Regions from separate parts of the Acetobacterium wieringae genome, predicted to be linked through region 1. Evidence: riboswitches for the same ligand, from Rfam matches in the RefSeq annotation. Region 1 holds a riboswitch; each other region holds the start of a gene.

Region 1 (3,144 bases):
ACAATCCGATTGGCAAAATCTCTGGCCTCTGCCAAATCATGAGTTACCAACAAAATAGTGACCCCCTGACCGCTGAGATGGGCCAGCTTTTCCATCACCACTTGACTCTGGGCAGCGTTTAAGCCGGAGGTCGGTTCATCGGCAATGATCAGCTCGGGGTCATTAATGACCACCGAACCCAGCGCCAGCAATTGCCGTTGTCCCCGGCTTAAGCGCTGGGGATGCATTTCCTCGAGACCCGCCAGTCCGATCAGATCCAGAGTTTCTTGAATCTTTTGTTCACTTTGCTGCGCACTGAGGTTTTTATTTTTTAAAACATAACTGATTTCATCGCGTACCGAGCTGCAAAAAATCTGATCATCGGGGTTCTGAAATAAAAAACCGACCCGGCGACGCAGTTCCCCAACATTTTTTCTGGTCACCGGCGTTCCAAACAGTTCCACCGAGCCTGCGCTTGGCTTGACCAATCCTTCAATGAGCTTGAGCATGGTCGATTTACCCGAACCGTTCTGGCCGATGATCGCTGTGAAATCGCCCTTTTTCAGACTAAAATCCAGGGGCTGGCAGCCGGTTATCCCACCTTTATAGGTATGCGAGGCACCGCTTAACTTAATCACGTCGTACCTTTCATCCACCTGGAACGGCTTCGCCCGACGATTGTTTTTCCGGCAGCCATATTTTTTATGATATTCACTAACCGTCAGAAAATCTTTCACCGTCCCGGCTTCCATGACCAGCACCCGATGGGCATCTTTTAAAACCGCACCGGATTTATCCATAACCACCAGGGTGGTCACCTTTTTCTCCCGGTTCAGCCGCCCAAGGTGCCGATAGAGCTCCGAGCTGGTTTTGGGATCCAGTTCGGCCGTCGGCTGATCGAGTAGCAGAATCGGAGTTTTCATCGCCAGAATGCTCCCCAGCACCACCTTCTGGGCTTGTCCGCCGGAAAGGGCATCGGTTGTCCGATCTGAAAACGCCCGGATTCCGAGAAAATCCATGACCACATTAACCCGATGCTCAATTTCATCCTGACTCAAATTGAGATTCGCCACCCCAAACGCCAGCTCATCGGTAACCCGTCGATTGACCATCTGGTTTTGCGGCTCCTGCATCATATAGCCCAGATAGTCGGCCATTTGGCAGAGCGGTAGCTTTGACACATTCTGATCCGCTACCGTCACCGTCCCATTAATTGCACAGGGATAAAACTTCGGCGCCGCCGAGGTAATTGTGTGAAGCAATAACGATTTCCCCGATGCCGCACCACCGGTAATGGCAATGAATTCGCCCGCATTGATATTCAGTTTAATGTTTTTAAGCGCCGGTTCCGGTTCATCGGGAAAGGTCAGCGCTGTAATATCCAGTTGGATGATCGGTTTCATGGGATCGCCTCGTGATTCTATAAAAAAAACGGTAAGGTCTCAGCTATCCCAGGGTAATCCTAAGGATAGCCGAAACTTTACCGTCGTTTCATACTATATCAATTCATGGCAGGTCTCCTGACTCTGGTTTATCTGTTTTTGCGCCTTCCCGTTGCCAGTGGCATCTGCAAAAACAAAACCATTACAGTGATGGGTTCGTTCAGGATTTTCACCTGATTCCCTATTCTCCTTTGTAAGGCACCATAAATTGTAGTTTTATTAAGTTGAGTCAATCATAGCGAATTTATTGACAATTGTCAACAGATTAACAAAATTTTTCTTTCCAAAAAAAGTTTACCGCTCTATAATGAGGTATCGATTCAACCTTAACGCAACCCAAATCGAGGATAGGAAGACAACCAAATGACAAAACAAAACACCACTCCCTTTTTAACGGCCTACGATCCCCATACCCATGGCGGTCAGTATCTGGAAAACCTGTCGACGGCCAATTGGGCTTCTGAAGCCTTGTTTGCCGCTCTGGAACTTAATCTTTTTGAAACTATTGATTCCTTCGGGGACAGCGGTGCCGATGTCCAGGTCCTTTCTAGTCGACTGGGTGCCGATGTCACTGCATTATCATCCTTTCTGCCGCTGCTGGAAAGTCTGGGGCTGCTTTTTGAATATCAGGGCTGTTACAGCAATGCCACCATTACCCGGCGTTATCTGTCGACATCCAGTCCGGATTATCTGGGGGATGCCATCAAGCTGCGCCAATTGCAATCTAAAAAATGGCAAGATCTCAACGTTTCGCTGCAAAATAAAAACAATGCCGCTACAAAAAAAACGACCCTCCAGATCCAAAATCAAATCGATTACCTCAAAACAAAAGCAATCCACGCATTAACCCGGATGAAGGCACTAGAATGCGTCAAATTTTTTCCGGTATTGTCCGGACAAATTCTACTTGGTGGGCCGGGTGCCCAAACAATGGCTGACTGTTTTCTGGCCAGCTTTCCCGAGCTGGAAATCACCCTCCTTGCGGATGACCCTCCCTTACCGACAGCTGCTGTTGCTAGTCAAGACGGCTACTCACTGATATTACTCACGGGTCTGTTTATCAACCGTAACCCGCAACTGCTTGACGAACAATTATCAGTAAATCTGCCGCTGCTTAAACCCGATGGTATCCTGATGCTTCACGATGCCTTTGATGAGCATGCCACCCTGATGGCCAGATTGTCCGGGGTTAATCGGATGCTTCATTTCGGCGGTCAAGTCTGTTCCGGCCACACCATTATTGCCCACCTGCAGCAAACCGGCCTCCATGTTTCACCTTTAATCCCACTGGAAACCGATACCGCTGTCATCTTTGCCAGCCAATCGCCTGACTTTATCGATGCGCTGTCACTATCGCCCCTACAGCGCTTAAAACATCCGCTCCTTGCCATTGGCTTTGATGATGTCATGGAAATTGCTCCGGACTCGGTGGTCGTAACGGAGTTTGCCAAAAACAAATGTGCCTTTGGCTGCTCATCGGCCAATCTCAAACATTGTCAGGCCAATGAAATCCCATTGGCAGAAACGAAACGGCTGTTGTCCAGCTATTCCTGCGCCTTTTTGATTAAAGGCATTCCGGGCACTGGTGAATTTCAGCGAAAGATGCTCGAAGCAGAACGATTAGCCTTTACCGGTGGCTACCACAAGGCCTTTGCCTTCTGGGCTGGCCCTTGTCACATCTGCCCCAGCTGCGATCTTACGGCTCCCTGTCTTAATACCAAAA
Region 2 (3,144 bases), 210 kb from region 1:
TTAAATGTATATTTTTCCACACTACCATCTTCTTTCAGCTCAGCAATATGGGTAGTACCGAGGGTTGAAGCCTCATCAATGGCCTGGTCGCCAACCTCGCCAAAAACCACAATGGCCCGTTTATAACCGATCTCCGCCATGATCTGGGGCACAAAATCCAGCATTTCTTTGGAGTAGACCCCTCTGACCCCATATTGCGGCAGCGCCGGGTTTGCCAGCGATGCCGAAATATTCAGCACACTGCCAAATGAAATTTGCGATAAAACCCGCCCCAGAGCTACCGGATGAACCTCCGGGCTTATCCCATTAAAAATACCAATCCCGGCCTTTTCGATGCTTTCTTTAACCAGATCGACATTAGAATCCATATCGATACCCAGGGCTTCCAGCACATCGATGGTACCACAGACCGAGGTCAAGGCCCGGGAACCGTGTTTAGCCATGGGGATTCCGGCAGCAGCGGCAATAATCGATGCCACGGTGCTGATATTAAAGGTTTTAAAACTATCCATCCCGGTGCCGCAGTTATCCACAATCGGAAACTCAGTGACCGGTTCCACCTTAAAGGTATCCACTTCATAAATCGCTTCAAAACTTCCGGCCACTTCTGCCGGGGTTGCCCCTTTCGCACTGAGGGCCGCTAAAAAAGCGCCCTGTTGCATGGCTGTTTGCTTATCACTTAATATTTCCATGAACATTTCTTTGGAATCATCTTTTGACAGGTTTTCCTTATTGATCAGCTGGGTAATCACCTGACCATAATCTTTCATGCTGATTGTTTTTTCCATTTAATTGCTCCTTTAATTTTTCTTTCTTATTTATTAATTCACTACTGCTTCGATCTCACTTTGACAGACGGCCATCACTTCATCACCACAATGGTTGAATAACCATCGCTGTTTCTAATATAGTCCATTCCCCGTTCCAGTTCTTCCAGTTTGACCCGATGAGAAATAAGTGGCCGGACATCAATTTTTCTTGATTCAAGCAGGGTTTTGGCCTTTTGACTATGCTTAACACTGCAGCCATAAGATCCGACTACGGTAATTTCCTTGTAGTGAATCCGGTTGATGTCCAGTTGGAAGTCTTCATTGCGGCTTAGTCCACTGAAATAACCGAACGTTCCCTGTTTTCTGAGGATTTCCAGGGCCAGATCAAAGGCCTCTGGCCCTGGACAGCAGGGGATTACTCCGTCGACTCCATGACCATTGCTGCAACTCTTTAACTGATCGAGCAGATCTGGCTCATCGCCGCTAAAAACGGCATCAAATCCCAAGGCTTTGCCACGGTCACGACGCTCTTCATTGGCTTCGATCAGGATCACATTTTGGATTCCTTCCGCTTTCGCCACAAACAGGTTAAGCAGGCCCAAACGGCCGCCACCGATAATGACCAGCGCCGCTTTCCGGTTCAACTGAAGGCGATCCTGAATGTTGACACAACAGGCCAGTGGTTCAATAAACGATATTTCTTCATAAGCCAGATCATCATTCCGAATCAGATTGACAATCTTGGATTTGATCGCCTGCTTATCAATTTTGATCACTTCCTGAAAACCACCATCAAAATTAAAGCCCATAATCTTAATCTGATCACAAAGATTATCCTGACCACTTTTACAATAGTCGCAAACCCCACAGGAAATCCCCGGATGAATAGACACCCGTTGACCTACCGGATAACCATTTACATTTTTGCCTCTGGCAATGATCTCGCCGGCAATTTCATGTCCCAATACCCGAGGGTAAACCAGATCCCTTTGCCCCATGGTGGCACATTTTAAATCAGTTCGGCATATATTGCAGGCTCTGACCTTAACAAGCATCTCGCCATCACCACAGACAGGCATGTCCTTATCTTTTATCACCAATTCTCCCGGTTTTTCCAATACCACTGCTTTCAATTCGTCCCTCGCTTATTTTTTATTCTCTGGTCACTGTTTACAAAGCCTTTAAATCCTTTTTAAACAAAAAAAAGCTACGCCAACAAAGCGTAGACTTTCCACATCTCTCATCATCTAATTCTCCGGCAGGTCTTCTGACTCATGATCCTCATCGCTGTCGCCTTCCCATTTTTTAACAGTGGCATCCAGACAGCAATTCCCAATTTACAGCGGCGGGCCCGTATAAGCTTCTCACTTATTTTCCTATTCTCCCCGAGGGGCACCTGAAAATGATTATTTAATTTGGCTTATTATATCATACTTGCAATCCCCAATAAAACACCTTTTTGGCAACTTCAATAAATGATTCTGCCTGACAATGGGTTTTATTTATTCGGATTCTTGCTTCACTGCAACCCCTTCCTCCAGACAAATCTCCATCCCCGCTTCGCTACTGATGCTCTCAAAGATGATATTGCCCTGATTGTTTGTTAAACGCAGCCAAACCTTAGCCGTGATACTCTCGACAATCTCGCGATCCATCAGTCCGTCCACCGGCGCCCGCAGCCGTCCGCCACTGGCCATCTGTGCTTTAAAAGCGAGGGCCCCATTCGGACCTTCAAGTTCCCCAGCGCAGGTTCCCTTTGTGGTATCAACTTCCCATTTCTCCAACCGGGAAAAATTATAAGTCGCAAAACGGCGGGTAATCCCGCTAAAATCAGTGAAGTAAGCAAAGAAACCGGGAAATTCCATCCCTAAAAAAGGAATATTCGCCCGTGAAAAGACAAATGAAGCATCGCCAGCCTCAAAATGGCTGGCCTGTAACCAGAGATAGGTCTTAGGAAAGGATCGGCCATAGTCTTTTTCAATGTAACCGACTCCGCCATTAAAATCCATCAACTCCCCATCCAGATCAATCTCACCCTTTATTTCATGATACAAATGAATAATAGCGTGGTAGCATTCCATAAAGGGCACTAGTCCAAAAGGCCCCATGATCCCCGGGTGCTTTAAACCCTTGGGAAAGGGATGGCTATTGTGAAAGGTCAACCGCCCTTTGATACTGCCTTCCGCCGTATCGACATTCAGCGATAGGCCCTGGGCGTTAAAACTATTATTCTCAATCTCCACATCAAACCGATCCGTTCTGGCATTGAACTCGGGATAGGGAAAATGATGATACCAGGTTTTTCCGGTGACAGCATTGATGACCTGGATAAAAGCCTGCCGGTTCCCCTGAGGATCGATGGCCATTCCCGGAA
Region 3 (3,144 bases), 1.3 Mb from region 1:
AAAACATTTCTTTGTCTGAATTAGAAGTTGCTTTTGTAAAAATGACCTGGATACAAGCTATATCTGTGATACAGTTTGTATCCAGTTTTTTAGATTGTCATACAATTTATTTTATTTTCTAGAGTAGCTATATAGCGTATCCCAATAGTGCTTAATGTGTGTTCACGGCGCATGATATAACCAGCGTGTAAAATCTGATTGTGTTCTGAAAACTCGATTGCCTGAATCTCGTTTAATTTTGAGTGCATCTTGTCACCATCACTGTTGGTCAGATCCGGACCGATACTGAAACAATCGGTGCCGCGAACCAGGGCGATTTTGGTGCAGCGGTCAATCACATGTATATTTTTATCGAGGATTTCATTGAACAAAATTTCTTCGGAAAAATGAAGCAGATTGTCGTCGCCCTGATCATAGGTTACAAAGGGGTAGGGTTTCAGCTCATCAAGAGTGAGTGAGTCTTTTTGGGCGAGGGGATGCAGTTTTCTAAGAAAAACATAGGATTTGATTTTCCCCAGAATATGAAAAGCGAGATTACTGGTATCCAAAAGCTTCTGCATCGTATTCAGGTAATGATCATTGATGCACATGACGCCGATTTCGCTGCGGCAGGGTGGCGACATCGTGGATGACCTCATGGGTTGGACCTTCCCGAATGGCAATATCATAGCGATCCAAGCCGATTTCATCGATGATCTTGATAAACGACATGGTCGAAAAGGGCAGCCGCTGGGTGGAGACGGAAAAGCGCATCGGGATCGATTTCTGATGCTGGTAACGTCGTTCCAGATATTCGGCCTGTTCGACGATATCCCGGGCATGGTTCAGATAATCCTGACCTTCATAGGTTAATTCAACGCCGCGACTGTTCCGCTTGAATAATTGAATACCCAGGCTTAGCTCCACTTCCTTGATTGCAGTCGATAAGGTGGATTGGGAAATATAAAGCGCTTTGGCTGCCGCCGAAATCGACTGATGCCTTGAAATTTCGATCATATATTTCATGTTTTGTAGTGAAATCATCGCGTTCCTCCGGTTTTTTATTCCTATACTATCAAAAATATTGATAGCTGGCAATTGGAAATTAGAAGACCTGGGCTAATTGTTTGAGCTTCTTACTTGTGATATAATACGTCTCAATTGAATAACAAAGTGTAGTATGAAAATCGGTTAAAATCCGATGCGGTACCGCCACTGTAAAAGTGAGCCGCTGTAAATTGATCAACACTGGAAAGAAATTTCTGGGAAGTTGTTACAGCCGGCGATGATCTTAAGCCAGGATGCTTCTATATTTTGTGATAACCAAGCCTAACGGATTATTGGGCGAGGAATTTATTTTTTATAATAAAACTCTTCTGTTTAATAATTCAGAAGAGTTTTTTTTATTGGAGGGAAAATGAATCTAGACAACAAACGGATCGCATTTTATGGCAAGGGCGGGATTGGTAAATCGACGATTGCTGCCAATGTATCGGCAGCGCTGTCAAAGGCTGGTAAAAAGGTCCTCCATATCGGCTGTGATCCAAAATCGGACTCGACCCGGATTCTGATGAAGCGACGGATTCCCACCGTCTTGAAAACACTCAAGGAAAAAGGGGAGCAGCTGAATCAAGCAGATATTTTGTTTACGGGGGTCTACGGTGTCACCTGTGTTGAAGCCGGCGGCCCGGAACCAGGGGTTGGTTGTGCCGGGATGGGTATTTCGGCGGTGATCGAGACCCTGGAAAAGCTGGACGTCTTTACGATGGACTGGGATCTGATTGTCTATGATGTGCTGGGTGATGTGGTCTGTGGTGGTTTTTCGATTCCGATGCGTAGGCAATGTGTTGATGCGGTTTATATTGTGACCTCGTCGGAATTTATGTCGTTGTACGCCGCCAATAATATTTTAAAGGGCATTGCGCACTACGAAACCCCGGCCCAAAAACTATTTGGCGGTTTTATCCATAATCGTTGGATGTCTCAAACCGATAAAGAGGTGGTTGATCAGTTTATCCAAATGACCGACAGCCGTCTGATTGCCTCAATTGAACAAAACCAGGCGATTAAGCTGGCCGAGTATCAAAGAAATACCATGATTGAGGCCGATCCTCAGGCTTCCCTTTCACAGGTTATTAAGACCTTGGGGAAGGATCTGTTTTGGGAGGTTCCAGCCTGTAATTCCCGTCCCCTTGATGATGACGCAATGGAAGCCCTCTTTGATTTTGTTTCCGCAAAGAACCAGGAAATCAGCAGATGAGCAGTATTACCATTGAAGCGTCGGTCTATAATTTAGGTGATATGGAATTGGCCAAACGAATTTTTGCGATACCGGACACCTTAGTAGTAGCCATCGGACCGCCAGCCTGTATTCGCATTTTATACTTCAGGGCTTTGGAATGTGGGCACTTGTCCAAGCTCAAACTCATTCCTATTAGTGCATTGGATTACACCTTTGGCGATTATCTGGAAAAAATCAAAGGAGTTGTTGCAGCGGCGTTACAAAAAACCTGCTATCAGGGTATTATTCTCTATGTTTCATGCCCCGATCTGCTTTGCCAAACTGATTTTGACAGGATGGTTCAGGAACTTGATAATCCCCGGCAGATACCGGTCGAGATTTTCAAACGTGGTCCCATGGAGAAACGAAAAACCAGCCCCTCCCAACGTTTGGATAAGATTGCAGTAAAAATCGCGGACTTTGTTAAGACCCAGCCGCTGGTATTCTCAAAAAATGAAGCGGTTTGTGAGTTGCCCCGCTGGCCGCAGATTATACGGGAGTACTTTCTTTATTCCCCGATGATCCGGCTGTTTGTCAGTTTTTGATGACCGGCTCCGGCTGCGCAAACTGTCCCAGTTCCATTGATAAATTGAATCACAATCCGTTTATTTTTTCCCGCTTTGATGACTTGCAGGCGGTTTATGGCTGCACAAATGACATCGGTGAAGCCATTACAAAGCACTTTCAAATGTACCACCAAACCAAAGAGAGTGAATTATTGCTATCCATTGGCACACCGGTTACCTATATGACCGGGATGAATGATCATTCTTTACAAGGCTGTGATCTGTTTACGACAACCGCTAGGATTGAGACCAACGGTTTTCAGACCGCCGAAGAAGGGGTAGCCAAGGCCCTGTTAAAAATCGCCAAAGCGACGCTTA
Region 4 (3,144 bases), 710 kb from region 1:
CCAGCAGGGTAAAGTTCATGCCATAGACCTGACTGGTTTCATCCATCCGCTTGCGCATGTGGCCAATAATGGCAAGCCCCAGTTCCTGTACGTCGGCCGCTTCGCCATGGTGTTTGCCGGTTAAAACCGTCAGGCATTCCGCCAGGCCGATAAAGCCCATACTCAGGGTGCCGTGTTTCAGTACTTCCCGGATTTCCATCTCGTCGGTCAGATCTGCAGAATCAATCCAAACGCCCTGGCCCATTAGGAAAGGAAAGTTTTTAACTTTTTTATGGGCCTGAATTTCAAACCGTTCCAGCAACTGCTCAATCACCAGATCAATTTTCTGATCCAGCTCAGCAAAAAACACGTCCTGGTTGCCCTTGCTGTTTAGGGCAATCCGGGGCAGATTGATGGTGGTAAAACTTAAGTTTCCGCGGCCATAGGTAATTTCCCGACTGGGATCGTGGACATTGCCGATCACCCGGGTACGACAGCCCATGTAGGCAATTTCAGTTTCCGGCTGACCAGCTTTGTAATATTTCAGGTTATAGGGCGCATCCAAAAATGAAAAATTGGGAAACAGGCGCTTGGCGCTGACCCGACAGGCTAATTTAAACAAATCATAATTGGGGTCCCAGGGATTATAATTGACCCCTTCCTTAACCTTGAAAATATGGATTGGGAAAATCGGGGTTTCGCCATTTCCCAATCCGGCCTCCGTTGCCAAAAGCAGATTTTTTATGACCAGACGCCCCTCAATTGAGGTATCCATCCCGTAGTTGATGGAACTAAACGGGATCTGAGCTCCGGCCCGGCTATGCATGGTGTTGAGATTGTGAACAAAGGCCTCCATGGATTGATAAACACTGCGGTCAATTTCCCGTTCGGCATTTTCCATGGCAAAATTCTGAGCCCGGCTGATGCTGTTGGCATCCGCTATCCATAACGCCAAACTCCGGGCTTCGGCTTCCAGATAATTCTTCGGTTGATTTAGCTCGGGCTTTAACCCCAGTTTCTTTTCGATATCTTCACTGATGGCCTTTACCTTGGCTAAAGCATTTTTGGTATCGGTCAATAAGGTCAGGGCCTTGGCCAAATTCTCCCGATAGAGCCGGATAAAAGTTTTTTTCACCCCCGGCACCATGGCATAGTCAAAGTTGGGAATACTCTGTCCGCCATGCTGATCATTCTGGTTGGACTGAATGGCAATGCAGGCCAGCGCCGAATAACTCTGAATATCGTTGGGTTCCCGGAGATGGCCGTGACCAGTCGAAAACCCATCTTTAAATAAGCGTTCTAAATCAATCTGACAGCAGGTAGTGGTCAGGGTTAAAAAATCCATATCGTGAATGTGGATTTCACCGGCTTTATGAGCGGTTGAATGCTCGGGATTGAGGACAAACATTTCATAAAACTGTTTAGCGCCCTCTGATCCATACTTCAGCATCGTGCCCATGGCGGTGTCGCCGTCAATGTTGGCATTTTCCCGTTTAACATCGTTGTCCTTGGCTTCTTTAAAGGTCAGATCCTCATATATTTTCATCAACCGGGTATCCATTTCCCGGATTCGGGTTCGCTCGGCCCGGTAGAGAATATATTTCTTTGCGGTTTTTGCATGTCCGGTTTCGATCAGAATTTTTTCCACCGCATCCTGAATTTCTTCCACCGTCGGGGTATTGGTGTTCATTTCCTGTTCGATATAGATGGCCACTTTTTCAGATAGCTCCATGGCGGTCTGATAATTCTGGCCGCCGATTTCACTGGCGGCCTTAAAAATGGCATTGGCAATTTTTTCAATATTAAAAGGGGCTTCTCGTCCATCTCTTTTTTTGATCTTCGTAATCATCCTGGTTTGTTTTCCTACTTTCCTGCGAGTCTTTTTTGTTGTTTCGGGCATTGAAAAACCTCTCGACGGCGTGGGTCAAGAGGTCTAAGATTGCTTGGCTCAAACACCCTCTATCACGCGTAGAGTCTGGTGTGACAAATAACGGTGGGTAATCTGACTTAGGCTTGATCTTTTTAAAAAAATCTCCCCCTTACAGCGGCGGGACCGTGCCGGATTTGCACCGGCTTCCCCCATGCTGCACCGGTTGGCACAGCACCGTTATCTTCATATTTGGTTGTTTTAATTTTATCATATACAAGATGTGGTGTCAAACCCCTTGTCACCTGCAAACGGTTATCATTATTTAAAGCTCCCCGGTTTGGCATAAAAATGGCGACTGATGGTCTTGACCACTGCATCATCGTCATTCGCTCCTATCTGCGGCCAGCCCATTTCTTTTAGTTCGATGGATGCATTTTCAACCACATAGGCAAAATCGGCGGCTTCCAGCATCGCTGCATTCCTGATGTCATTGCCAAACGCAATCACTTTATCGGTAGCATATCGGGCTTTCATATCCATGATGGCATTTTTCACCGAGGCTTCCCGGCTGGTTATTTCGAGAAAGTAATAGCCCGGATGTTGATCATCCGGATAGCACTCAACATTAACCGCTGACGCAATTTCCAGCTTCATGATGGCCGCTTTAACCTGGACGATCGTCGCCTTCTGATCCACTGCCATAATCGATAAAACGCTTTGATCATTTGGCACCTCGCCGCACACATAGCTCTGTTCCGGGAGTCGCTTTTTGGAATGATAGATTTTTTCCTCCACCGGATTAATAAGCCTGGTGTAATAAACATGGAGAACATCATTGATGATGGTGTGGGTAAAACAATTCAGCTCCCGTTTTTCAAAAACATCAATCAGTTGCTTGGCCACTTCCGGATTCATTTTCTTGCAGCTTAAATAACTTCGTTTTTGCAGATCATACCAAACCGCCCCATTCATCATGATAACGGGAACCTTTATTTCTACGCCTTCCAGCAGGGGCAGCAGGGTTTCGGCACTTCTGGTCGTGGCAATGGTAATCAAAGCGCCCTGGCGGATCATGGTGTTTAGTTTTATTCTGGAGTAACTGCTGATTTCAACCTGGGAATTCAACAAGGAACCATCCAGATTGGTGACAAAGAGCGTTTTTCTGTTTCTGCGCCGGGGCAAGTGAAAAGCATTGACTCCCAATGACACAAAGATTCCGATAAGGGTGTCCACGATCCGGTCAATGGTAAAGATCAGCGGATTCACATCGGCCCCATGGGTCACTGTAATGCTTA

The links. Region 1 has a riboswitch for cobalamin ahead of CHL1_RS01715 (ABC transporter ATP-binding protein). Riboswitches for the same ligand answer to the same signal wherever they lie in the genome.
Region 2: it holds a riboswitch for cobalamin, as region 1 does, so the genes downstream of both, CHL1_RS00770 (alcohol dehydrogenase catalytic domain-containing protein) here and CHL1_RS01715 (ABC transporter ATP-binding protein) in region 1, are expected to answer to the same signal.
Region 3: it holds a riboswitch for cobalamin, as region 1 does, so the genes downstream of both, CHL1_RS13620 (nucleotide-binding protein) here and CHL1_RS01715 (ABC transporter ATP-binding protein) in region 1, are expected to answer to the same signal.
Region 4: it holds a riboswitch for cobalamin, as region 1 does, so the genes downstream of both, CHL1_RS16530 (anaerobic ribonucleoside triphosphate reductase) here and CHL1_RS01715 (ABC transporter ATP-binding protein) in region 1, are expected to answer to the same signal.

Annotation. Positions count from the first base shown of each region.
Region 1 covers NZ_CP097897.1:360,893-364,036, reverse strand. The annotation lists gene CHL1_RS01715 (ABC transporter ATP-binding protein) at 1-1,382, opposite strand, end outside; cobalamin riboswitch at 1,473-1,642, opposite strand; gene CHL1_RS01710 (DUF2284 domain-containing protein) at 1,785-3,144, shown strand, end outside.
Region 2 covers NZ_CP097897.1:152,728-155,871, reverse strand. The annotation lists gene trpD (anthranilate phosphoribosyltransferase) at 1-788, opposite strand, end outside; gene CHL1_RS00770 (alcohol dehydrogenase catalytic domain-containing protein) at 863-1,894, opposite strand; cobalamin riboswitch at 2,011-2,185, opposite strand; gene CHL1_RS00765 (tocopherol cyclase family protein) at 2,273-3,144, opposite strand, start outside.
Region 3 covers NZ_CP097897.1:2,782,072-2,785,215, reverse strand. The annotation lists gene CHL1_RS13630 (type 2 periplasmic-binding domain-containing protein) at 90-623, opposite strand; gene CHL1_RS13625 (LysR family transcriptional regulator) at 577-1,023, opposite strand; cobalamin riboswitch at 1,111-1,305, shown strand; gene CHL1_RS13620 (nucleotide-binding protein) at 1,397-2,239, shown strand; gene CHL1_RS13615 (hypothetical protein) at 2,236-2,805, shown strand; gene CHL1_RS13610 (nitrogenase component 1) at 2,805-3,144, shown strand, end outside.
Region 4 covers NZ_CP097897.1:3,362,057-3,365,200, forward strand. The annotation lists gene CHL1_RS16530 (anaerobic ribonucleoside triphosphate reductase) at 1-1,828, opposite strand, end outside; cobalamin riboswitch at 1,955-2,103, opposite strand; gene CHL1_RS16535 (HAD hydrolase family protein) at 2,168-3,144, opposite strand, start outside.